DNA from 2 places in the Gottfriedia sp. NPDC058432 genome. Region 1 is predicted to be linked to the other one. Evidence: a T-box and tRNA genes for the amino acid it is inferred to sense, from the RefSeq annotation. Region 1 holds a T-box; the other holds one or more tRNA genes.

The links. The T-box of region 1 lies ahead of ACFWM3_RS01845 (valine--tRNA ligase). A T-box ahead of a tRNA ligase gene usually reads a tRNA of that ligase, here a tRNA-Val.
Region 2: it encodes a tRNA-Val, which carries the amino acid that the T-box ahead of ACFWM3_RS01845 (valine--tRNA ligase) is inferred to sense. The anticodon was not compared.

The regions. Positions count from the first base shown of each region.
Region 1 covers NZ_JBHXLC010000001.1:358,429-370,227, forward strand. The annotation lists gene spoVID (stage VI sporulation protein D) at 1-1,037, shown strand, start outside; gene ysxE (spore coat protein YsxE) at 1,124-2,155, shown strand; gene ACFWM3_RS01840 (sporulation protein) at 2,275-3,039, opposite strand; T-box leader at 3,267-3,502, shown strand; gene ACFWM3_RS01845 (valine--tRNA ligase) at 3,558-6,200, shown strand; gene ACFWM3_RS01850 (bifunctional folylpolyglutamate synthase/dihydrofolate synthase) at 6,306-7,607, shown strand; gene ACFWM3_RS01855 (diguanylate cyclase) at 7,632-9,347, shown strand; gene ACFWM3_RS01860 (hypothetical protein) at 9,519-10,484, shown strand; gene ACFWM3_RS01865 (Maf family protein) at 11,218-11,778, shown strand.
Region 2 covers NZ_JBHXLC010000006.1:137,599-149,397, reverse strand. The annotation lists gene nagA (N-acetylglucosamine-6-phosphate deacetylase) at 1-241, opposite strand, end outside; gene ACFWM3_RS08540 (SIS domain-containing protein) at 262-1,428, opposite strand; gene ACFWM3_RS08535 (ROK family protein) at 1,464-2,387, opposite strand; gene ACFWM3_RS08530 (DUF6903 family protein) at 2,486-2,653, opposite strand; gene gnpA (1,3-beta-galactosyl-N-acetylhexosamine phosphorylase) at 2,643-4,814, opposite strand; gene ACFWM3_RS08520 (carbohydrate ABC transporter permease) at 4,827-5,816, opposite strand; gene ACFWM3_RS08515 (carbohydrate ABC transporter permease) at 5,886-6,776, opposite strand; gene ACFWM3_RS08510 (carbohydrate ABC transporter substrate-binding protein) at 6,849-8,195, opposite strand; gene ACFWM3_RS08505 (helix-turn-helix domain-containing protein) at 8,363-9,244, shown strand; tRNA gene ACFWM3_RS08500 (tRNA-Val) at 9,569-9,641, opposite strand; gene ACFWM3_RS08495 (hypothetical protein) at 9,775-9,969, opposite strand; gene ACFWM3_RS08490 (DUF6944 family repetitive protein) at 10,251-11,471, opposite strand; gene ACFWM3_RS08485 (potassium channel family protein) at 11,571-11,799, opposite strand, start outside.

The DNA of each region.
Region 1 (11,799 bases):
AACAATTTGATGTTGAAATTATGGCTCAGTCAGAACAGTTAGAAGAACAATCAGAAGCCCAAGAGGAAGAAGAATATGAAGACGTATTTAGAGGCTTTAATATATCAGCCGAAGCAATGGAGCCACAAGTGTTTGAACCACAAGCAATGGAACCACAAGCAATGGAACCACAAGCAATGGAACCACAAGCAATGGAGCCGCAAGTAATGGAACCACAAGCAGTGGAACCGCAAGTAATGGAGCCACAAGCAGTGGAAACAACCCCGAGCTTCTTAATGAATAATAATGATGCAGAAGCTAGTCAAAGTGTAAATGATGCACAGGAATCTAACAGTGTAAATAATACGTATAATGAGCGACCTAGTTTCTTGAATAATGATTTTAATGTACACGGCTATTTAAACAATTCATTAAATAGTAGACCTAGCTTCTTAGATAATGATTTTAGCACTTTACAAAATGCTAGTAATGAAAGTAATGCTCAAAAAGAAATAGAAAAATATGAAGAACTATATAATCGTACTTTAGAGCAAAACTATCAACCATATGTTAACCAACAATTTCAGCAAGCACCATTTGCATATAATCAAAATCAGCAACAATACTATCAAAATCCATTCCCTCAAGTAAATCAAGAAAATTCTTTCGTGAGTCCAAATGATGATGTTCGTCAAACACCACCTTATTATGCGGATTATTATCAAGCTCAAGTAGAGCAACAAGAAGCACCACCTGAATTACCAAAAGTAGAAATAAAAGCTGAATCAGTTGTAAACAAGGAAGTAAAAGAAGAAGTAAGCGAAGCAAGAAGTGTTAAAAGTGACAATCTACTTTCAAGTTTGTTTACAGGCGAAGGAAGAGAAGATTCTTATACAAAATTAAAATTATATTTAGCTCAAAATGGAGATACAATTGAATCCGTAGCTAAAAAATATAACTTACAAACTCAGCAGTTAAATCGTGTTAATAACTTGAATGATGAATTTTTATCAGAAGGGCAAATCATTTATATTCCCGTAACTGCAATAAAACAATAACAATATGGTGAGAGCTTTGTATTAGTTAAGACACTTGTCTACTAATACAAGGCTTTTACGCATTTAGAAAGTGAGAGTGACGCATCTTGTATAGAAAACCTAAAGATGAAATAAGCGTCATTTTAGCACAGTATCATATTGTCCCAAATTATTTTGAAACTGTTGGTAAAGTAGTTAAAATCTATACGAATCAAGGTGTATTCGCACTAAAAGAGGCAAATGTGAATCGAGTTTATAGAAATAATTTGATTGATAATGTTCGTTCTTTACAAGATAAAGGCTTTCGAAATGTTGTGCCAATTTATCATACCCAGAGCGGGGATTATATTGTTGAATTTAATACGAAGCATTACTATTTAATGCCGTGGATTGAGAGTGTTGATGAAAAGTCAGATGAGAATTTACATTTTCAACGAATGTTTACTTCACTAGGTAAAATGCACAACAGTACACAAAAAGAGAAAAAGGTAGATAAAGATCAATTACAAATCCATTATGATACGTTAACAAAAAGATGGAGTAAAGATAAAGATGTATTGGAAAATTTCATTGAAGCTGCTGAAGATAATTGGTATATGTCACCTTATGAACTAAGCTATTGCACGTATTTTCATAAAATATTAAGTGCACATCAATTTGCTAAGGGTCAGTTAGATGAATGGTTTAAAAAAATGAAGGAAACTGAAAATACAAGAGTTGTCATGAACCATGGAAATTTATCTATTTCGCACTTTCTTGTAAATAAAAGAGGTGAAGGTGTCTTTATTAATCTAGAAAATGCACAAGAAACTACACCAATTCAAGACTTAACTAACTATTATAAGAATTCTTTTAAAACCTATCCTATTCAGCAATCTGATCGTAATAATTGGCTTAATATGTATGAAAAGAATTTTTCATTAAGAGAAGAGGAAAGAATGTTATTTTTAAGCTATATGGCATATCCAACTCAGTTTGCTTCCAAAATTTCTAAATATTTAAAGCGATCCGAGGTTAATAATGAAAAAGACAATGTAAGAGATTTATTAAATGCATACTGGCATATGATTAATATTGAATATTTTGTCTCTAAAATTCAAGAGGATATTGAAGCAGCGAAATCTATAGATGATTTATGAATTCAGACTGCTTAATTAAGAGAAAATAAAACATCTATCCAAAAAATGTATCACCGCATTAATGGTAGCAACAACTAATGGTGTTGGAGAATACATGGATAGATGTTTTTTTATATTTATTATTTTACATGACGTTTAATAGCATTAACTACACTCTTACGTACAAAATCCTTGTCCGTAATATGATCCTTTGAAAAAGAGATTCGAACATTATTTTCATCAGTACCAAATAACTTAGAAAACTTACTTGTTGTTTCTTTTTGTTTTTGATTAAGTTGAAGAATTAAGTCGACTGTTTTGTCAAAGCTTAAATAATTAACCTCAACCTCTTCTAATTTTCCACGGAATTCGCCATTCATTGGATAAAATTCAAATTCTTGAATAATTTTTCCATATTTCTTTTTGTTTTCACTATCTCTTAATACAAATCCTTCTTCTTGAAGTGCTTGGATTACCGTTTTTAAGCCAACTGAAGGAACTACTTGAACGCCATCAGCATCATATTGGTCAACAGCTTTTTCTATTTCTAAATGAGTTTTAATCCAAATATGGGATTTGTGAAGTGATACCGGTGTATTTTCAGATAAGGTGAAAAAGAAAGGAATAACAACTTCTTCATTTGCATTTATTATACGATCAACTGATACGATAAATTTTTGTAAAGTACCATTCTTATTAATAATCTTATCATTTGATTCAACTTGATATTCAGTCATTACATGTAAAAAGACGGAATCTAGTTCTTGCTTAACTCGTCCACCTTTTATATATAATTCACCTTTTACTCGTTCACCAGCTTGATATTCTTTTTTTTCAAGCTTTGTATCGATTCTCGTTCCACCGATTCCGAGAACACGAGCTAATGTATTTTTAAATAAACCCATGAATATCCCCCTAAAAATTATATCTACATACTTTATAATTATCGCATAATTAAATAAGTACTAGTATACCAGAATGTTAAATAATCATTACAATTATTTTTCGTATTTTTTTTATATGTTAAAAAATATGGTACTATATTGACACTTATTGAATAATCTACAAAGAAATAAGAAATACTGTTGACTAAGCTTAAGTAAATTTTGTAGACTATTACATATATTCATAATGAAATGCATTGATAGGGAAGAGTACAACGAACTAGTTCTTCAGAGAGGAAACCATTTGGTGAGAGGTTTCTAGAAAATAGAGTTGGAATGTCGCCCTTGAGCAGTGGCTTCGAAAGCTTTTTGTGATTAGAAGTTACCGGATGATCCGTTATCTTTTTTAAGTGTGTCAGCTAAACACAAGTTTTTTCTGACAAAAAAAGGTGGTACCGCGAATTCAACTCCATTCGTCCTTTTCAAGGATGAGTGGAGTTTTTTTATTTTTCAATAATTATTAGAGGAGATGAATCCGAATGGAAACTACAAAAAAATCATTACCAACAAAATATGATCCAAATTTAGTTGAAAAAGATCGTTACCAATTTTGGTTAGATGGGAAATTCTTTGAAGCACAAGTGGAATCAGAAAAGCCAAAATATACAATCGTAATTCCTCCACCAAACGTAACTGGAAAATTACACTTAGGTCATGCATGGGATACAACATTACAAGATATTTTAACTCGTACTAAACGAATGCAAGGTTATGATGTACTTTATTTACCTGGTATGGACCACGCTGGTATTGCTACACAAGCAAAAGTTGAAGCAAAATTACGTGAAGAAGGCTTATCAAGATATGATTTAGGACGTGAAAAATTCCTAGAAAAAGCTTGGGAGTGGAAAGAAGAATATGCTTCTCATATTCGTTCTCAATGGGAAAAAATCGGTTTAGGTTTAGATTACTCTCGTGAACGCTTCACATTAGATGAAGGTCTATCAGATGCAGTAAAAGAAGTATTCGTTAAGCTATACAAAAAAGGATTAATCTATCGTGGTGAATATATCATCAACTGGGATCCAGCAACAAAAACAGCTTTATCAGATATCGAAGTTATTTATAAGGATGTTCAAGGTGCATTCTACCATATGCAATACCCATTAACAGACGGAACTGGAAACATTCAAATTGCAACTACTCGTCCTGAAACAATGCTTGGAGATACTGCAATTGCGGTTCATCCAAAGGACGAAAGATATAAATCAATGGTTGGTAAAACAGTTACACTTCCTATCGTTAATCGTGAAATTCCAATTATTGCTGACGATTATGTTGATATGGAATTTGGTACTGGAGTTGTAAAAATTACTCCTGCTCATGACCCTAATGACTTTGAAGTTGGAAACCGTCATGACTTACCTCGCATTCTTGTAATGAATGAAGATGGGACGATGAATGAAAAAGCAGGAAAATACAATGGTATGGATCGCTTTGAATGCCGTAAACAAATCGTTAAAGATTTACAAGAGATGGGTGTTCTTGTTGAAATCGAAGAACATATGCATTCTGTAGGTCATAGTGAACGTAGCGGAGCGGTTGTTGAGCCTTATTTATCAACTCAATGGTTTGTTAAAATGCAACCACTAGCTGATGCTGCAGTAGCATTACAAAATTCTGATGATAGCGTAAAATTTGTACCAGATCGATTTGAAAAAACGTATCTACGTTGGATGGAAAATATTCGTGACTGGTGTATTTCACGTCAATTATGGTGGGGACATCGTATTCCGGCTTGGTACCATAAAGAAACTGGTGAGATTTATGTAAATCAAGAGCCACCAGCTGATATTGAAAATTGGAATCAAGATAACGACGTTTTAGATACTTGGTTCAGTTCAGCATTATGGCCATTCTCAACTTTAGGTTGGCCAAATGAAGAAAGTAAGGATTTCCAAGCCTATTTCCCAACTAATGTATTAGTAACTGGATATGATATTATTTTCTTCTGGGTATCAAGAATGATTTTCCAAGGAATTGAATTTACAGGTAAACGTCCATTTAACGATGTTTTAATTCATGGCTTAGTACGTGACGAGCAAGGACGTAAAATGAGTAAATCACTTGGTAACGGTGTTGACCCAATGGATGTTATTGAGAAATATGGAGCAGATTCATTACGTTACTTCTTAACAACAGGAAGTTCACCAGGCCAAGATTTACGTTTCAGTATTGAGAAAGTTGAAGCGACTTGGAACTTTGTAAACAAAATTTGGAATGCTTCTCGTTTTGCTTTAATGAATATGGAAGGTTTCACATATGAAAATATTGATTTAACGAAAGAAAAATCTGTTGCTGATGAATGGATTTTAACTCGCTTAAATGAAACAATTGAAAGTGTAACAGCTTTAATCGATCGTTATGAATTTGGTGAAGTAGGTCGTGTACTTTATAACTTCATTTGGGACGATGTTTGTGACTGGTATATCGAAATGGCAAAGATTCCTTTATACGGTGACAATGAAGATGCAAAAAATATGACTCGTTCAGTTCTAGCACACGTATTAGAAAGTACAATGAAGCTTTTACATCCATTTATGCCTTTCGTTACTGAAGAAATTTGGCAATCTCTACCTCACCAAGGTGAATCTATTACAGTTTCTGCTTGGCCAACAGTTAGAGAGGAATTAACAAATAAAGAAGCTTCTGAAACGATGAAAATATTAGTTGAGTTAATTCGTTCAGTTCGTAATATTCGTGCAGAAGTAAACACGCCAATGAGCAAAAAAGTTCAACTAATGATCTCTGCAAAGGATGAAACGATTGCAGCAGCATTAGAAGAAAACCGTTCTTATATTGAGCGCTTCTGTAATCCAGAAGAATTAACAATTTCTACTAACTTAACTGCACCAGAAAAATCGATGTCAGCAGTAATTAGTGGGGCAGAACTTTATCTTCCTCTAGAAGGATTAATTAATCTTGAAGAAGAGAAAAAACGTTTAGAGAAAGAATTAGAAAAATGGACTAGTGAAGTTGAACGAGTTCAAAAGAAATTAAGTAACCAAGGATTTGTAGCGAAAGCTCCTGAAGCAGTTATTGAAGAAGAGCGTCGTAAAGAAAAAGATTATCTTGAAAAACAAGAATCTGTAAGAGCTCGAATTGCAGAACTAAGTAAATAAGTAGTTTAAGCAGTTGATTTAATTGACTGTAATAAAAGTTAGTAAGATAAAAACGGCGAATTGAGTTAATGATTCGTCGTTTTTTACTATAAAGGTAGGGTTATGATGGTTAATACATATGAGGAAGCTCTGAAATGGATGTATAACAGAACAAAATTTGGCATTGTACCTGGATTACAAAGAATGGAAGAAATGCTTGCTAGATTAGGAAATCCCCAGTTAAGTGTTAAAACAATTCATGTCGCAGGTACGAATGGGAAAGGCTCAACAATTACGTTTCTTCAAAGTATTTTATTAGATGCAGGGTATACTGTAGGAACTTTTACATCACCATATATATTAGATTATCGTGAACAAATCATGTTTTGCGGTGAAATGATTAGTGAACAAGAATTTATTCAACTAGTAAACTGTATGATTCCAGTTGTTGAAGAAGTTGAACAGTTACCTTGTGGTGCTCCAACTGAATTTGAAATCATTACGGCAATGGCTTTTTACTATTTCGGTAAAATTAAAGAACCAGACATATTTTTAGTAGAAGCTGGTTTAGGTGGGTTAGAGGATTGCACAAATGTTATGACACCCTTAATTAGTATTATTACGAGTATTGGCCATGATCATCAACAAATTCTTGGTGAAACAATAGAAGAAATTACTAAGCACAAGGCAGGAATCATTAAAAAGGGAATTCCAATTGTTACAGCAGAATTGAAAGATAAAGCTTTAACGATTATTCAAAATACTGCAATCAAGAATGAAGCTGATTATTTTGAATATGGAAAGCATTTTTTTGCTTCTCCTTTGAAAGATTCACTTAATGAAAAATTTAATTACCATGGCATTGACAAGTTAATTGAAAATATTGAGTTATCAATGCTTGGGCAACATCAAATTAGGAATGCTTCTTGCGCAATTTGTGTTGTTCAATTATTACAAACTAAATATGAGATGAAATTTAGTGAAGAGAATATCAAAAGGGGATTAAAAATAGCTCATAAAGCAGGTAGATTAGAAAAAATAGCATCTAATCCTGTCATTTATATTGATGGCGCACATAATGTTGAAGGAATTCAAAGTTTAGTGGAGACGATGAATAGCCATTTTCATGATAAGAAAATAAAGATTCTGTTCTCTGCCTTAAAAGATAAAAAAGTTGAAGAGATGTTAAAAGAATTACGAGAAATAACAAATAATATTGTAATGACAACTTTTGATTTTCCTAGAGCGATGAATAAAGACGAGTTAATTTCGAATGCTAATACACTCGATATAAAATATGAAAGTGATTTATCTACTGCATTAGAGAAGATTATAAAGGATAGTCAGGAAAACGAGATATTGTTAATAACCGGTTCTTTATATTTTATCTCAGTAGTCAGAAGATACTTGCTAAAAAAATTCGCTTAGAATTGTAAAGGAGGGCCCTTAATCTTGATTAGTAAGCATAGTAATAGGTTGATTTGGATCGCATGGATTGTTCTAATGCCTATCATAATTTATTATGCTAATTTGGTTAGCCCTCTTAGAGATATAGATCGTTCGAGTTTTTTGATTATAATCGCGTTATTTCTAATTGTAGCAAATATGCCAATTAAAATTAATGATGCTACATTTTCTTTTATTTTCGGAATCTCAATATTAGTTTTTTTATCATATGGTTTAGTTGCAGAACTTTTAATTAGTCAATTAGCCTATATAATTTTATATATAAGATTAAGTATTACAAAAAAAACTCTCTACCGAATGCCGCTTAATTCGATGATGTTTGCACTTTGTTCCATTGGAAGTGCGCTTCTTTATTATTTAGTTGGAGGAAAGATTGAACCTATCGGGACTAAGGAAATATTGAGTAACTTAATTCCAATCCTCATTTACACACTTACATCTTTTTGGATTAATCAAATCGTTATTTATTTTATTACAATTTACTTGTATAAAAGAGAAATGAAATTGATTAATAGGGAATTTAAGTGGGATTTGTTTATTTATCTATTAATGTATCCAATCGGAATAAGTCTATATTTAATGTTAGAGACAAAAGGATATATTACAATCATTTACATAACAATCTACTATATTATTTTAATGATTATTTTAAACTCTTTATCCTCTGCTTTAAATATGAACAAATATTTAAAGAAAACGATGAATATAAGTCAAAAGCTGTCTCAAAGAATGGAAGAAGAGAAAGTAATCGATGAATTTTTTGAACAATTAACTACTTTAATTCCAGTTTCATATGGAAATTTATTTATAGTTGAAGATAAATCGCTTAAATTAAAAAGGTATTTTCAAAATAAATGTGATGAAAAAATATTCAGTTGTCCTTACTTTGAAACGCATGAAGGCTCAATATCTGAAAAAGTATTTTTTGAAAAAAGAAGATATAGTTTTAATAGACGATCACAATGGTACACAAATGATCATTTAATATTTTTAGAAGCAGAAAGTTTATTATCAATCCCCGTTATAAAAAATCAAGAAGTAGTTGGTGTACTTACAATAGCATCAGAACAAAAAAATGCTTATAAAAAATACCAAATAGTGCTGATTGAAATACTTGCTTTATATCTCGCAATTGCGATTGAAAATGCAAGGTTTTACTTACAAACAAAAATCAAAAGTGAAACTGATTCTTTAACCGGCCTATATAATTTTGAATATCTCGAATCTAAAATAAAAGATGAATTTGAACGTTTGAAAACATTCAGGATAAAGTCAATTTCATTACTTCTACTTGATTTAGATTATTTTAAAAGAGTGAATGACATGTACGGTCATCAAGCAGGTAATGAAGTATTATTAGAAGTTGCTAGACGAATTAAAATGGTAGTGAATCAATCTGGTTTAGTTGCTCGTTTTGGTGGAGAAGAATTCTCAGTTCTACTAGTAAATCATAATGAAAGAGAAACATATAATTTAGCAGAAGAAATTAGAAAATCGCTTGAAATTATTCCATTTTACATAACAAATCATATGACTAACGAAGATCAAAAGATTAAATTAACAGTAACAGCAAGTATAGGTGCAGCAGTTGCACCATTTGTGGCGAGTGAACCGTCAGACTTAATTCGATGTGCTGACAAAGCTATGTATTCAAAAGCAAAAAATGCTGGTAGAAATAAAGTGGCAATGTATAGCAAATAACCACCGGGAATCCTACGGTGGTTTTTATTTTGTATAGATAAGAAATGGGCAATTTTTTGTAATTTTTTGTTGCACGATACCTGGTTGTCCTCGACAAATGTCGGCGTGTTTTTCTGGAATTATATGTTAGTATTTTTTTACGTTTTAAAATAAAGTAGTAGGAGGATTCATATGGACAAGTCCTCAAAGATATCAATAAAAATTAATGGCGAGGAAAAAGCATTTGAAGAAGGTGCCGTGACATCCCAAGATCAGGTAGAGAAGGATGGGGAATTTGATTGGGTTTTACCAACTCCTGATGGGTTAGGTAAAAAAGTAATCGTTTTAGATGATGTTAAAAAGAAGAAAAAGATTAAGCCAGAGCAAAAGGTGAAAGTGAAAAAGAAGATTTCTTTTTTCACAAAGAAGTCACCTTCGAAAAGTATTATTATTTCGATAATAGGTGCAAGTTTAATAGGACTATGTTTTGGGTTTGTATTTTTAGGGATATTTAAACAATCAAAGCCAGATAAACTTAACCCAACAAAAAATAGTGTATCGGTTTCTGGTACAGCAACGACTCAAGTACAAATGAAGATTCCAGTGGTGAAGGTTGATTTGGCACAAGTTGGAATGTATAAAAGTATGGAATCAGCGAAGAAAAATGAAAAAGAATTATCTACAAATGGCTTAACCCCTGTCATTTATGAAAAAAATGATAAATTCTTTGTCATTATTGCAATGAGTGGGAAAGATAGCACGTTTTTAGCAGATGAAGTTAAGAAAAAATTAAAAAGTACTTATTTAAAAGAAGAAACAGTTGGTGGGCAAGTTTACAAAGGCCCAAAACAATCAGTAGATATGTATAAAGCTGAAGTGGAAACATTTAATTTTATGTTATCGTATTTAACAGAAAAAAACTTTAATAATGAGAAACAACTTGAACAAATAAGCTCAACGATGTTAATTTTGAGTAAACAAAAAGATTACATTAAAAATAAGCAATTACTAAGTGGACTTAAGCATCTACAAAACATCGAAAAAGTTATGTCTTCAAGTAGTAAGCAAAATCTAAATAAAGTAACCCTATCAGTCCAAGATGATTTGCTATCATTATTTAAAATATTAAAAGAACAAAAAAATACACTGACAAATTAAATTTTGTTAGTGTATTTTAGTTTGTTGAAATAAAACGGCCAATAGAGAAAAAGTACTTTAAGTGGACATTTATTAATGATGAAATGAAATTTTTATTTTTTGGATGATCTATTTATGGTTGTAAATGTTAATATGTTTGAGCAATTTTATGATTCTAATAAAACTAGTAATGTTTTTTTCAGGAGTTAAAAATATTATGAGCTAATTTATAGAATAGCGTATTAATTGATTAGTTTAATTAATATTCGATAGTAATTGACCTACAATCTGATTAATAAACAACTGTAGGATACTCTAAGTAAAGGCTTTTTGATTAGGCTTTATTGCAGACTTTTTTTGATGAACAACACTCTACTCTTTTACGAAAACTTGGTAAGTTAATTGACTTTTTTACAACTTGAAAATACTGCCAAAATATTTTTGTTTGTGTATTATTTATTACAAATTAAATGAAAGAAATTAATATATATCATTAAAAATTTCTTATTGTAATTTATATCTATTCAAATTTAAAGCAAACTTTATTCTGAAAAGACGGGATTTAGACATAAAATATTTAAAAATGAAATTTTATTATTAGGGTATTTTAATACTTAACAAAACTTTCAATTTTATTACATTTTAATAACGAATAGACAACTAAAAGTGTTTTTTACTAATTTGTGTTATAGTGATTACTTGGGTAGGATAGTCATGTATCCTTCCTTTTAAAAAAAAATAATAGGTGAATGAAATGAAAAAACTTATATTAGCCTCTGCATCTCCTCGAAGAAAAGAACTTCTTAGCATGTTAAATATCCCTTTTATCATTGAAACTAGTGATGTTGAAGAAGTAATGGAGCAGAACCTGCAGTCTTCTGAGATTGTAATGAAATTGGCGGAAGAAAAAGCAATAGATGTATCCAATAAATTTCCAAACGCAGTCGTAATAGGTGCTGATACAATCGTTACTTATAATGATAAAAAACTAGGTAAGCCTACCTCAAAAGAAGATGCATTTGCAATGTTAAAAATGCTATCTGGAAAAACACATGAGGTTTTTACTGGAGTTTCAATTATTAATGAAGGTAAAAGTAGTAGTTTTTATCAATGTACAAAAATTACCTTTAGTGAACTAAGTGACCAAGAAATAATTGATTATATCAATACGAACGAACCAATGGATAAAGCTGGTTCTTACGGCATACAAGGATATGGTGGTACATTTGTAGAGAAAATAGACGGCGACTATTACTCTGTTGTTGGACTTCCGATCAATAAAGTTAAGAAAAAACTAAATGAACTAAATTTTTAACTTTTGATTTGAGGTGGTACT
Region 2 (11,799 bases), on a different contig from region 1:
CCGAAATTTGATTTAGTCCTTCAAAATTACTGTCCATTATGTCGTGATTTCTAAATCCATGAATATGCGTATCTACTAGACCAGGAGCAATCCAATGTCCTGCATAATCAATGATTTCTGCTGATTTTTCTGGCCTACTTTCTGAGAATTTACCGAATTTTCCGTCTTTTATTCCCAAAAAACCTGGCCCTGCAACCTTCCCCTCAAGAAAAAACTTATCTGCAAAAATAAAAATAGACATACATTTTTCCCCTACGCTAGTTACTCATATTCATAGATGGTAACACCTTTAACGACACGATTCACCGTTCCTGTCGGTGAAGGTGTATCCGGTGTATTGCCTACTTTCACGGAAGCTAGCAGTGAGACTGTTTGCCCAATCATGACAAAAGGTAATGCTAAGTAAGCATCTGGTACGGATTGAGCCTCGCTGCCGAACACAAACCTGGTCCCAGTATAATTTGTTTCACCATCAACATCGATGGCACAGATATAGCTGGCAATGTTGTCCTGCTGCATTTCTTTTAACATATCTAAATCATATTGACGTGTATAAGGATGGTTGGAAACAAACACGAAAACTAATGATTTTTCGTTCACAAATGATTTTGGACCATGTCTGAATCCCAGCGGTGAATCAAATGATGTAACAACTTTTCCAGCTGTCAACTCTAATATTTTTAATTGTGCTTCTCTCGCTAAGCCTTCTAAACTACCCGAGCCTATATAAATAATTCGGTCAAAATCAAAGTCGATCATCTCTTTGATGATGTCTTCCCTTTGAATGACACTTTCACCCATTTGACGAATTGTTTTCACTATCTTCAATTTTTCTTCAGTCGATAAAGAATCAAAAACGAGTAAAGCCGTTAACGCCATGCAAGTATAGCTTCCTGTCATTGCAAATCCTTGATCATTTGATTTTTCAGGCATCAAGAGCAATAAATTATTTTCATTCCCTACTGCCCGTTTGGCTAATTTACCATCTTTAGCACAAGTAATCGTTATCTGATACAAATCGGTTACTATTTGCTCAGCTAATTGTACGGCAGCAATACTTTCCGGGCTGTTCCCGCTTCTAGCAAATGAAACAAATAAGGTTGGTAAATCCTTTTTTAAAAATTGGTAAGGATTTGAAACCAAAGTGGTTGTAGGAATACTCAGCATTTCCCACTGTTGTTCATCAACCTTTTCTATTAGATAAGGGGTGACTGTATCACCGACATATGCAGACGTTCCAGCTCCTGTAAAAATGACACGAACCCGGCTATGTTTCTTTAATAATTTTTGAAAAAACTTTTCAATTTCCTTACTTTTCTCCATATACAATTCAAAGGTTTCAGCCCATAAATCAGGCTGCTGTTTTATTTCCGCCGTTGTTATCGATGCACCTAACGAAACTAATTTTTCTTCATTTAATGTAAACATATAATCTCTCCTCTACCTATTTACAATCATTTCGATCATGAATGTGTGTCGGCAATGCTTTCATACATACCTTCAAATATTCGTAATCCAGCACCAACAACTCCATTATTCTGCGCCAATTTACTGATGCTCATCTCCTCTAAAAGATGTTGTTGCTCAAGAAGCTGATAGTTTTTTAGCTTTACTTTAATCAACTGCAGTAGAAAAGGATTTTTCACAATGACACTGCCACCGAAAACTATTTTGTGCGGATCCAATAAGCAGGAAATCGTATAAATCCCTTGAGCTAAATAGTCGGTTATCTCGTTAATGATAGCCTGATATTCCTGTACCCCGTTTATATAACCAGCAAATACATCCTCAGTTGAAATAGTATCTACCTGTAATTCTCTTTCGGCTATTCTCTGGATTCCTGGCCCGGCAGCGATTTTTTCCAATCGATCATTAGTCCCTTTCCAGCGTGCTGGAATCAACCCCAGTTCCCCGGCAAATCCAGCCCCCCTGAAAAATGAACCTTTATGAATGATAGAACAGGAGATTCCCGTACTTATAGTCACGTAGACAAAGGTCTCATCCCTTTTCACCTGCGATGCTTTCCATTCGGCAAACGCTGCCATATAGACATCATTGTCAATGGTAATCCTCTCGATGCCAAATTGCTCCTGTAAACGGACTGTAATGGGAAACTGTTTCCACGGTAAATTGTTTTGAAAAACAGCGACACCCTTCTCATAATCAACTTTTCCTGGTACGCCAACACCAATACCCTCGATATCAGCGATTGTAATCCTTGATTTTCGAAGAACTTGTTCCACAGCTTCTACGACTCTATCAAACATTAATTCCCGATCTGATGGGTCACTTTTTACTTCAGTACGTTCAAGCAGTTCGCCGGTATCCGATATGATTCCCGCTGCAATCTTCGTACCTCCAATATCAATACCGATTGCCCTTTTCATGTGTTCGCACTCCTAAGTATGTATTTGAACCTTTATGTCATTTTCTATGATTGTCAACATATCTGCGAAGCCTTTAATTAATCTTCTACCTGTTTGGTTTAAATGTATTTTCGATTGTAAACATAAACTAGTCCTAATAGACCAGCTAATCCGATTAACATCATACCCAGTTCGTGTTTACCTGCCGTCTTTTGGTAGATGATAATCAAGGACACGCATGTGATAAACATAACAAATTTAATAATGAATAAAGCATTAGCCTTCATTTAAAAAATCCTCCCATCGGATTTCACTAGGTGCCAACGTCACTTCTTTCCTATTGCCTTGTCCGTCGTAGAAAGTCGTCGTTTGTTCGATCATTGAATTGTTGACAATCGCCATTTTTTGAATGGATGGATACGCATGGACTTCACAATAAATGTTGCTGGCATGAAATTTTTGGAATTCTCCGTCTTTATGGGCAGCATAGTATAACGCGCGCATTAGCAGACGCGTATTTTCTTCGCTGTATGGCAGTCCAGCTATATAGACAGCTCTGCCATCTCCAAACGGATGACTGGAAAGGTGGACTTCCCCATCAGAATAATCAATAATTTCAGTTTCCTCTGATAGCGCATAAATATTTTTCATACCTTCACCAAAATCGAATTGGGTGCTGTCCGCAGAAATAAAATGCTCTTCGACAGGAGTGACAAAATATTTATCTGTTGATAAGCTGAATCCTAGTTCTTTGTCAACACCTAAGACGTTCGCCAATTGAAAATAATGGCCTTCGTGCTGAAAAGCTGTCGGTTCGCCAATACCTACAAACCCTCCGCCATTATATATCCAGGCCCTGATTGTAGTGACTAACTTTTCATTAGTCCATTGAGCCCCGCCTGAAAAAGCTGTACCCGCATCCCCGGCATTAATGATGACATCAACACCCTCAGGAATCCCATTGTTGATGATATCATCAAAACTTATGAACTGGACTTCCACCGCAGCTCCACTCAAGGATTCCAAAACACCTAAATAGGAATAAATTTGTTTATACCATAGGGCATGGGCAACCATATGTGTTTGCCAGGTTCTCAACTTACCCCAAGAATTCAAAATTGCAACTCTAAGACCGCAATATGGCTGAATACCGTTGATCGTTTCATATATTTCACGAAATTCCTCGGTGACTTTTTCAATATAGGAGACAAATTTCGGAAACTGATAGGCCAGGCTTAAATAACCACCATAACCAATTCGGTCAATGGGTTTTCGTAGTAATGCTCTCCTAGCCGTTAGCCAGTTTTCATTTGCTTCAATCAACGGGTTGTTACCTTCGTAAAATGTATCTGGGAAGAAATAAGGTAAGAATCGCCCTTCTGTATAACGAACATGAGGGATATCGGCAATCATTCGTAGCGTTGCTCCGCCTCCAACACTCCCTACCACTGCATCCAATCCGATATTTTCAAAGTATTTTCCATACGGTTCTGTACCAATCCAGTTATCTCCAAGGAACATCATCGCTTCTTTGCCACTTTTATGGACAATATCCACAAGTTTTTTTGCTTCATCGGTAACAAACTTATGTACAAAATCAATATAATCTAGATAGGCTGGAGTTGGGATTCGAAACGTAGTATTGTAGTAGCCTTGATCAACTATATCTTCCGGTCTTAAACGATAGCCTTTTTCTTGTTCAAAATCATCTAATGCAGCCACTGAAACACTTGCTCCATAACCGAACCAATCGACAAATTTTTCTTTGCCAAGATTATTGAACACAAGGGTAAAATGATAGAAAAACGTTGTGAATCTGACCACGTCTGTATCTGGATTTTTTGCCAGCCATTGTTTTAAATAGGATCTCATAAATTCATTGGAGTGTGGCTGCCTAACATCAAAAGGAATGTCATGCGGTTTATCACCCCAATTGTTTGTAATATGATTGTACATTTGGGTTGGATCCCAAATTGCATATACTAAGAATGACACCGTGTATTCATGCCAAGGAATTGCATTTGTAATCAAAATACGATTTTGCTCTTCATTTACTTTCCAATCATTAACATCAACAACTTCTCCAGTTGTCCGGTCGATGACCTCCCAATATTTCTTAGGATTGTGAAGATAATCCGGCTTAAGTTGTTCCTCAAAATAACCTTTCATAAAATCAATTTCAAGTGTGTCAGTGATTGCAGTATTAAACAAACTCATCAAATAAAGTTGCTGGCATTCTTCCATATGGTTCTCTGCGAACTCATTGTTACCTCTAGCAACAAAATAAGTAGTATAAATTTTTGCATCTAATTGTTTAATATCATCATCTAATTTTGTTCCATCACTATCGCGAATCGCATCTGCACCCCAACGTTCCATCAATTCTTTTGTTTCCTTAAGAAAGTTTTCTTCACTTGGTAAAGTAACGCGGCCTTTTTTCTTTTCCATATAAATCCTCCTTTAGTCCTTTAAACCGCCAAGGGTCATCCCTTGTGTTAATTTTTTTTGAACAATGATATATAAAATTAAGGTTGGTAGCATGACGAGTACCATTCCTGCATACATTTGACCGTAATTCGCAGCAGATTTTTGGGCTGCCATCAAGTTCATTAGCCCAACAGGTAACGTTTTATTTGATCCTGGCAATAATGTTAGGGCAATAATGTATTCGTTCCAAAAGGAAAGAAAGTTAAATAAAATGACGGCAATGATACTTGGACGAGCCATCGGAATCATAATTAAAATCATTGTTTTGAAATATCCGGCACCATCGACCAACGCTGCTTCCTCATACGTGGATGGAAGAGATTGAAAAAAACTAGACAACAAGTAAACAGTAAATGGCAACGCAGTCGTCGCATACACCAAAGCTAAAATAAATAAATTGTCTAGTAGGAATCCCTCCCCAAATTGTCCCCTTAAAAAGTTATCCCCGTCCAATAACATTAAGAAAATTGGAACAATAATGTAGTTCACATTGATGAATAATCCAGCTTTAAAAAAAGCATTTATTAATTTACTTCCTCTAAAGGTGTATCTTGCCAGCACATAGGCTGCTGGCAAGGCCACAATCAATAATATAAGAAGAGCCAATGCAGTCACCATGACTGTATTCAACATATATGTACCCATGTTTGCCTTTTGGAAAGCATCGATGAAGTTTTGAAAATAGAAACTTTTCGGCATGGCCCAAGGACTTCCATAAAATTCCGAGTTTTTCTTCACTGAAGCTAAGAAGACCCATGCTACAGGAATAATAATAGAGATTGCTAATGTAATTAGTGCAACGTACATAAAATAGCGATAAGCTGTTTCTGCAGTCATTCCTATTTGGATTTTCATTTTTTTTGGACTTCTATAAGATGTTTCCGCAGTCATTCCTTTTTGTGTCTCCATCTTTTTTGGACCTGTATAAGATGTTTCTGCAGTCATTCCTTTTTGTGTTTTCATTCTTTTTGGACCTCTATAAGATGTTTCTGCAGTCATTTTTTTTTGTGTTTCCATCGTTTTTGGACCTCCTTAATACTCCAACACTTCCCTTTTGGTGACGTAGCTAATAATTGCAGATAATGCAAATGAGAATAGGAAAACAACTACCCCAATAGCCATACCGTAACCATAAGATGAATTGGTGTAAGCCTGCTTATACATGTAGCTTAAAAATACCTCCGTCGATCCATCAGGGCCGCCACCAGTCATCGCTTGGACGAGAAGAAAACTTAAATTAATTGTACTGATAACGAAAAAAGTTAACGTTGTACGAATGTTATTCCAAATCAACGGTAATGTAATACTGAAAAATTGTCTGACCCGTCCAGCACCTTCCAAAGAAGATGCTTCATAAAAGCTTTCCGGGATACTCGCCATCCCTGCCATATACATGACCATATAGTAACCAACGGCTTGCCAAATGAGTGCCCCTCCTATGCTATAAATGGCAATTTTTTGATCACCAAGCCACATCTTTTGAAGGTTCTCAAGGTTAAATAAAGCTAGTAGATTATTCAACAAACCTGTGGTTGGGTCATAAACTGCAGAAAATATCCCCGAGATAACCACAACGGATAAGATATTCGGGATATAGAAAATAATTCGGAAAAAACTATTACCTTTCATCTTTTCTCTTGTTAACACAGAAGCAAACAAGATCGCCAGCACCATAGTGATAAGTGTGACGAGAACAATTAATACAATACTGTTTTGGAGAGAGCGAAAGAAGTTCATATCATTCCATAAGATTTTGAAATTATCGAGCCCAACAAATACTTTATTATTAGAAAATCCTCCCCACTTATATAAGGACATCCTGAATACCTCTATCGTAGGAAAAATCATAAAAATGGCTAACAGGATTAGTGCGGGTACCGTACTAACAAGGATAAAAATCCTTTTTTCTCTTTTCTTATTCATGTCATCACCTCATTTAATAAATCTAACGGTGAGAAAAGTCACCGTTAGATTTAATGAAAACTATAAATTTATTTATTTTAATGCGGAGTGTAATTGGTCACTAACTTTCTCAACAGATTTTTGCCAATCTTTCACATTTTTATCACCAGACATAATACTGTCGATTGATCCAAATAATGTATCTGCCATGCTAACACCTTCCACGGCTTTCGTTGCGGCAAATCCGCCCATACCTGCTTTAACTCCATTATCATAAATACTATAGAATAATTTATTGTCACCTGTCAGTTTACTAGAAATGCCTTTGATAGGCTGAATCGCACCTGATCCAGAAAAAATTTCAGCTGCTTTATCTGAATAAACAAACGTTAAGAAATCTTTAGCTGCCTGTTTATTTTTAGCTGCAGAAGGAATCCACATTTGTTCAAAGAAAGTAAACGCATAACGGTCTTTGCTAGCATCAGTGGCTGGTATAGCCGTCATGCCCCATTCAAAGCCTTTTGATCGAGGCGCATCTTTCATTTCACCAACAACCCACGTACCATTTGGCATGAACAATGCTTTGTTATCGAGAATCAATTGTTGATTTTTCTTGTAGTCTTTGCCATTAGCATTTGCAACGGTTGTTGGTTCTGTGTATTTCGCTAATTTTCGGATAATCCCAAATACTTTCGTTGCTTCAGGAGTTTCCCAAATACCTTTTTCATATTTCATCGCTTTATTGTAGAAATCCGGTCCACCTATCGATAATAGTAATGAATAGAAGAATGAATCAAAGTAACCAGTGGTAGGATACGTAAATAAATAAATCCCTTCTGCCTTCGCTTTATCGCCCAAAGCCCACATCTCGTCCCAAGTCTTTGGAACTTCCCAACCTTTTTCCTTCAATAAACCAGCATTATAAAATAATCCGGTTGGACTATAAAACATCGGTGCCATATAAGTTTTGCCGTCATTATAAGGATTAGTGGCAAGTGTAGCAGTAAATCCTGGTACTAACTTATCTTTAACTTTCACGTCTTCACCATAAACGTTCCTATCCAAAACATCTGTAATGTCTTCTAAAGCTTTATCTTTAATTAATGTTTCTGTAAGTGCCAGTTTTCTACCAGTTGCCAATAACACCACATCCGGATAGTTACCTGCCTTCATATTCGAACCGATAACATCCTCAAGATTTTTATCCACCGTTAATTCAACATCAACATTTGGATTAGCATCTTCATATGCGTCAATCACATTAGTCCACATATCTTTACCATATGCCGATTCAAGTGCAGCCACATGAATGGTTTGTTTTTTACTAGTTTCTGTACCTCCGCCATTAGAGTTATCAACTTTTGTAGTATTACTCTGACAGGCTACTAAACTTAGAGATAATAAAACTGTCATTCCAGATACTAAAAACTTCTTTTTCATCTTACCCCTCCTCTTTATTTTTCTTTCTCTCTTGAGTAAAGAATACAAAACAGGTAGCGCTTTCACAACAAACATCTTGTCCAGTTTTTTAGGTATCTTGCTTTTTGTTTAATATTTCGGTAAAAATTGTTATAATATGGAGAAAATTCTAAAAAGGAGTGATTCGTTTGTCCAATGAAGTGTACGAAGTCCCGAAATCTCGACGAGGCCATCTTCCGGTAAAACTACTTTATGTAACAAAATCAAAATTCAATAAAAATTGGCATAGCACCCATCATGCCCATCACTTTACAGAGCTAATGTATATTACCGAGGGCAAAGGAACTTTTATCTTTTACAAAGAAGAAATCCCTGTCAAAGAACATGATTTCATTATCATCAATCCGAATGTCGATCACACGGAAAAATCTGATATCGATCACCCTCTCGAATACATTGTACTTGGTATCCAAGGTCTTTCCTTTTCATCTACAGAATATCCAGGGCAGGTCACTCTTTACAATTGTAAAGAGGAACAAAAAACATATCTTTTTTACCTTGAGCAATTGATCAAGGAAGCAAAAAACCATCAGGAAGATTCTGAGTTGATCATGCAAAACATTTTAGAAATTTTGTTACTTAAAATGATGAGAAAAAAAACTTTCAACGTAGAGCAAACCTCTACTAAAAAAATCAGTAAAGATATTGAATTTATTAAAAATTATATTAAGCAGCATTTTCGCGAAGATATCAGTTTGGATACCTTAGCAAATGTAAGTCATATCAATAAATATTATCTAGCCCATTCCTTTAGGAAATATCTCGGTGTCTCACCTATTGAATACTTAATTCAAACTCGTATTAGAGAAAGCAAAATATTATTGGAAACCACCAATTATCCGATTTCCAGTATTTCAACCATTACGGGCTTTTCCTCCCAATCGTTCTTTGCACAATCATTTAAACGAGAGATGAATATATCTCCTTCAAAATACAGAAATGATAAAAATGCTAATAAAAATAAAACGAAAGTTAAAAGTAATAAAGGGAAAATAAAGTCACCTACCTAGATTAACTCCCAACCTATCACGCCACACTAATGCGGAAATTTTACTGCAAATGGATGAGATGAGAATCCAAAAATATTATGTGAGCGTTTAAGTCATTCAAGAGTTGAAACTATGCTCGGTATTTACTCAAAATCAAATGAAGAAATGCAGAAGAATACAGCTGATCGATTTGATCAAAAATTTGGTTTAAATTAAGATGCTCGTGAAATATCTGTGCAGTATTTGTGCAATAAACAAAATTCAACACAAAAAATGAAAATAACCGAAAAACAAAAAAAAAGCCCAAACCCTTGATACACTTAGGTTTGAGCTTTCTCATTTCAATGATCCCAACTGGACTTGAACCAGCGACCCCTACCCTGTCAAGGTAGTGCTCTCCCAGCTGAGCTATGGAATCGTAATATATGTTAGAAATCATTCTCACTAATTAAGTCTATTATACTGTTTTGTCTAAAACTCTTCAACCAATATTTAACAAAAAATTTAGAAAATAAGTCCACTAGTTTGTAGTTTTCCATTTTGAAAAATACTTATTTATTCGACCTTGCTTCGATTTCACCAATTGTATGCATTAAATCTTTCCATCTCAAATCTTTGTCTTTCGGTATATTGCTTAATAGAATACTACCAATCACAATTGTTAAGAACAATAGCAAAACACCCACACCAAATACAAATGTCTGAACTTTATAGTTTTTAACGATTTTTATCATTCTACTTTTCATAGGCGATCTCTCCAATAGTTAAAAATTAATATTCCCATATTCCTTAACTAAACATGGTGAAGGTATACCCTCTTTACTATTAATATTTTCCTGTTTGCCTATTATGTAATCAAAAATTCTGAAATCATTTTCGATTGAGTGTTTTGTTTCCTGCAACCACTACTAATTTATATCTTAAATTCTTACTATTTCTACAAGAATATTTTAAGTAAATTTGCGGAATGGCTTTATTCTATGATCTATGTATCTAGAACTAACATCCACACTATAGCTTATTTTTGTTAGCTCTTTTTCTTTATCTCTGTATATTCCGAGGTCATGCTTTTCTTCTGATTTTGTTCTATATTATTCTCCGTTGATTTTTTCTGTCTATTTTTTCCTTTAGAATTTTTCTTCTTTTCTAATGTCTTCTCCTCTTTGTCATCTTGATCAGAATTCCGCTTTAATAACTCTTTTTGTTCAGCGTATACGGATATGATTGAACCACCAGCTTGAATCCAACTTCCACTATATTTTAATAGTAATGCTAGTTCTTCGTATTCCTTCACTAATGGGTTTGTTTCAGTTTCTGAATCATATTGTTGGAGTACATCAAAAATGACGCCGTCTGATAGATCACTAGGCACGTCTTGTTCACTAGAAATTGATTCACTCTGTTGAGTTGGCATCGTTTCATATTGTTCATCAATTGGTTCGTAGTCTGGTAATCTACCAAAAAGATATTCTATTTCATTCAATATTTCTTCATTAGAAGATTCGCTTAATAGTTCTGGTACTTTTTCATTATGATCTTCAATTTCAATTTCATTTGTAAGTTCAACAGTTTCATCTTCTGGCAATCTTCCCGTATATTCTTGTACTTCATCAAAAATAATTCCATCCGATAGTTCACTAGCCTCAGACACTGGCGCACTGCCATGGTATTCTTGCAGTACGTCAAATATGACTACATCTGATAAATCGCTAGGTTGTTCTACTTGCCCGGTTTCTTCTAAATAGTCTTTTAAATCCTCAATTTCTAGCTCTACGAAACCAGCTAATGATTGTAATGTGTTTCCAATCGCTTGTAAAAAATTCCCCATAAAACCAGATACATCAAAATCTTCTGAACTTACTTCGTCTAAAGCTGCGATTAATCCACCGAAAGCTTGTTGAGCATTCCCTGTTATATTTAATTTTATCGCTCGATCTGGGTTTTTTTCTTCTTCTTCTTTTTCTTCCTCTGCTTCTGCAGCTAATAAACTAAATAATACAGTGACATTACCTGAAGCTTGGATAATTTCACCTGCATCTTCTAATACACTAGGTTCTCCTAAATAAGCTTCTATTATATTTCCGATTGCTTGAAAGGCATTACCGCCAAAATCCAGATGAAAACTTAGTTCTTCCCACCCTTTTCGGTCTTCTCCTTTTAACCCTCTCATAGGTGTACTACTAATTGCTGAACTGACCGTTCCTAACGCATTTATCCAGGATCCAATAACTTCCATAACTTGGCTCATACAAGAACACCAATCCTTGATTAGTCATTTAGGATTAGTATATTCAACCATGACGTTTAAACGTTCCAAATAGGTAAATATAATTAAGCCCTAATTGATTTACCCAACTTTTTTCTTAAACAATTCAATTTTTGATTTTTCCCCTACAATAAAAATTAAATCACCACTTTGAAAAACTACGTCTCCAATTTGTGATACCATTGGTTCACCGTCACGGATGATTAGGACAACCGTAATACCATATTTCATTGAAAAACTCATTTCTCTTAATGTTTTGCCAACCAATTTTTCAGGTATGACCGTTTCAACTCCTGCAACGTTCTTTGTA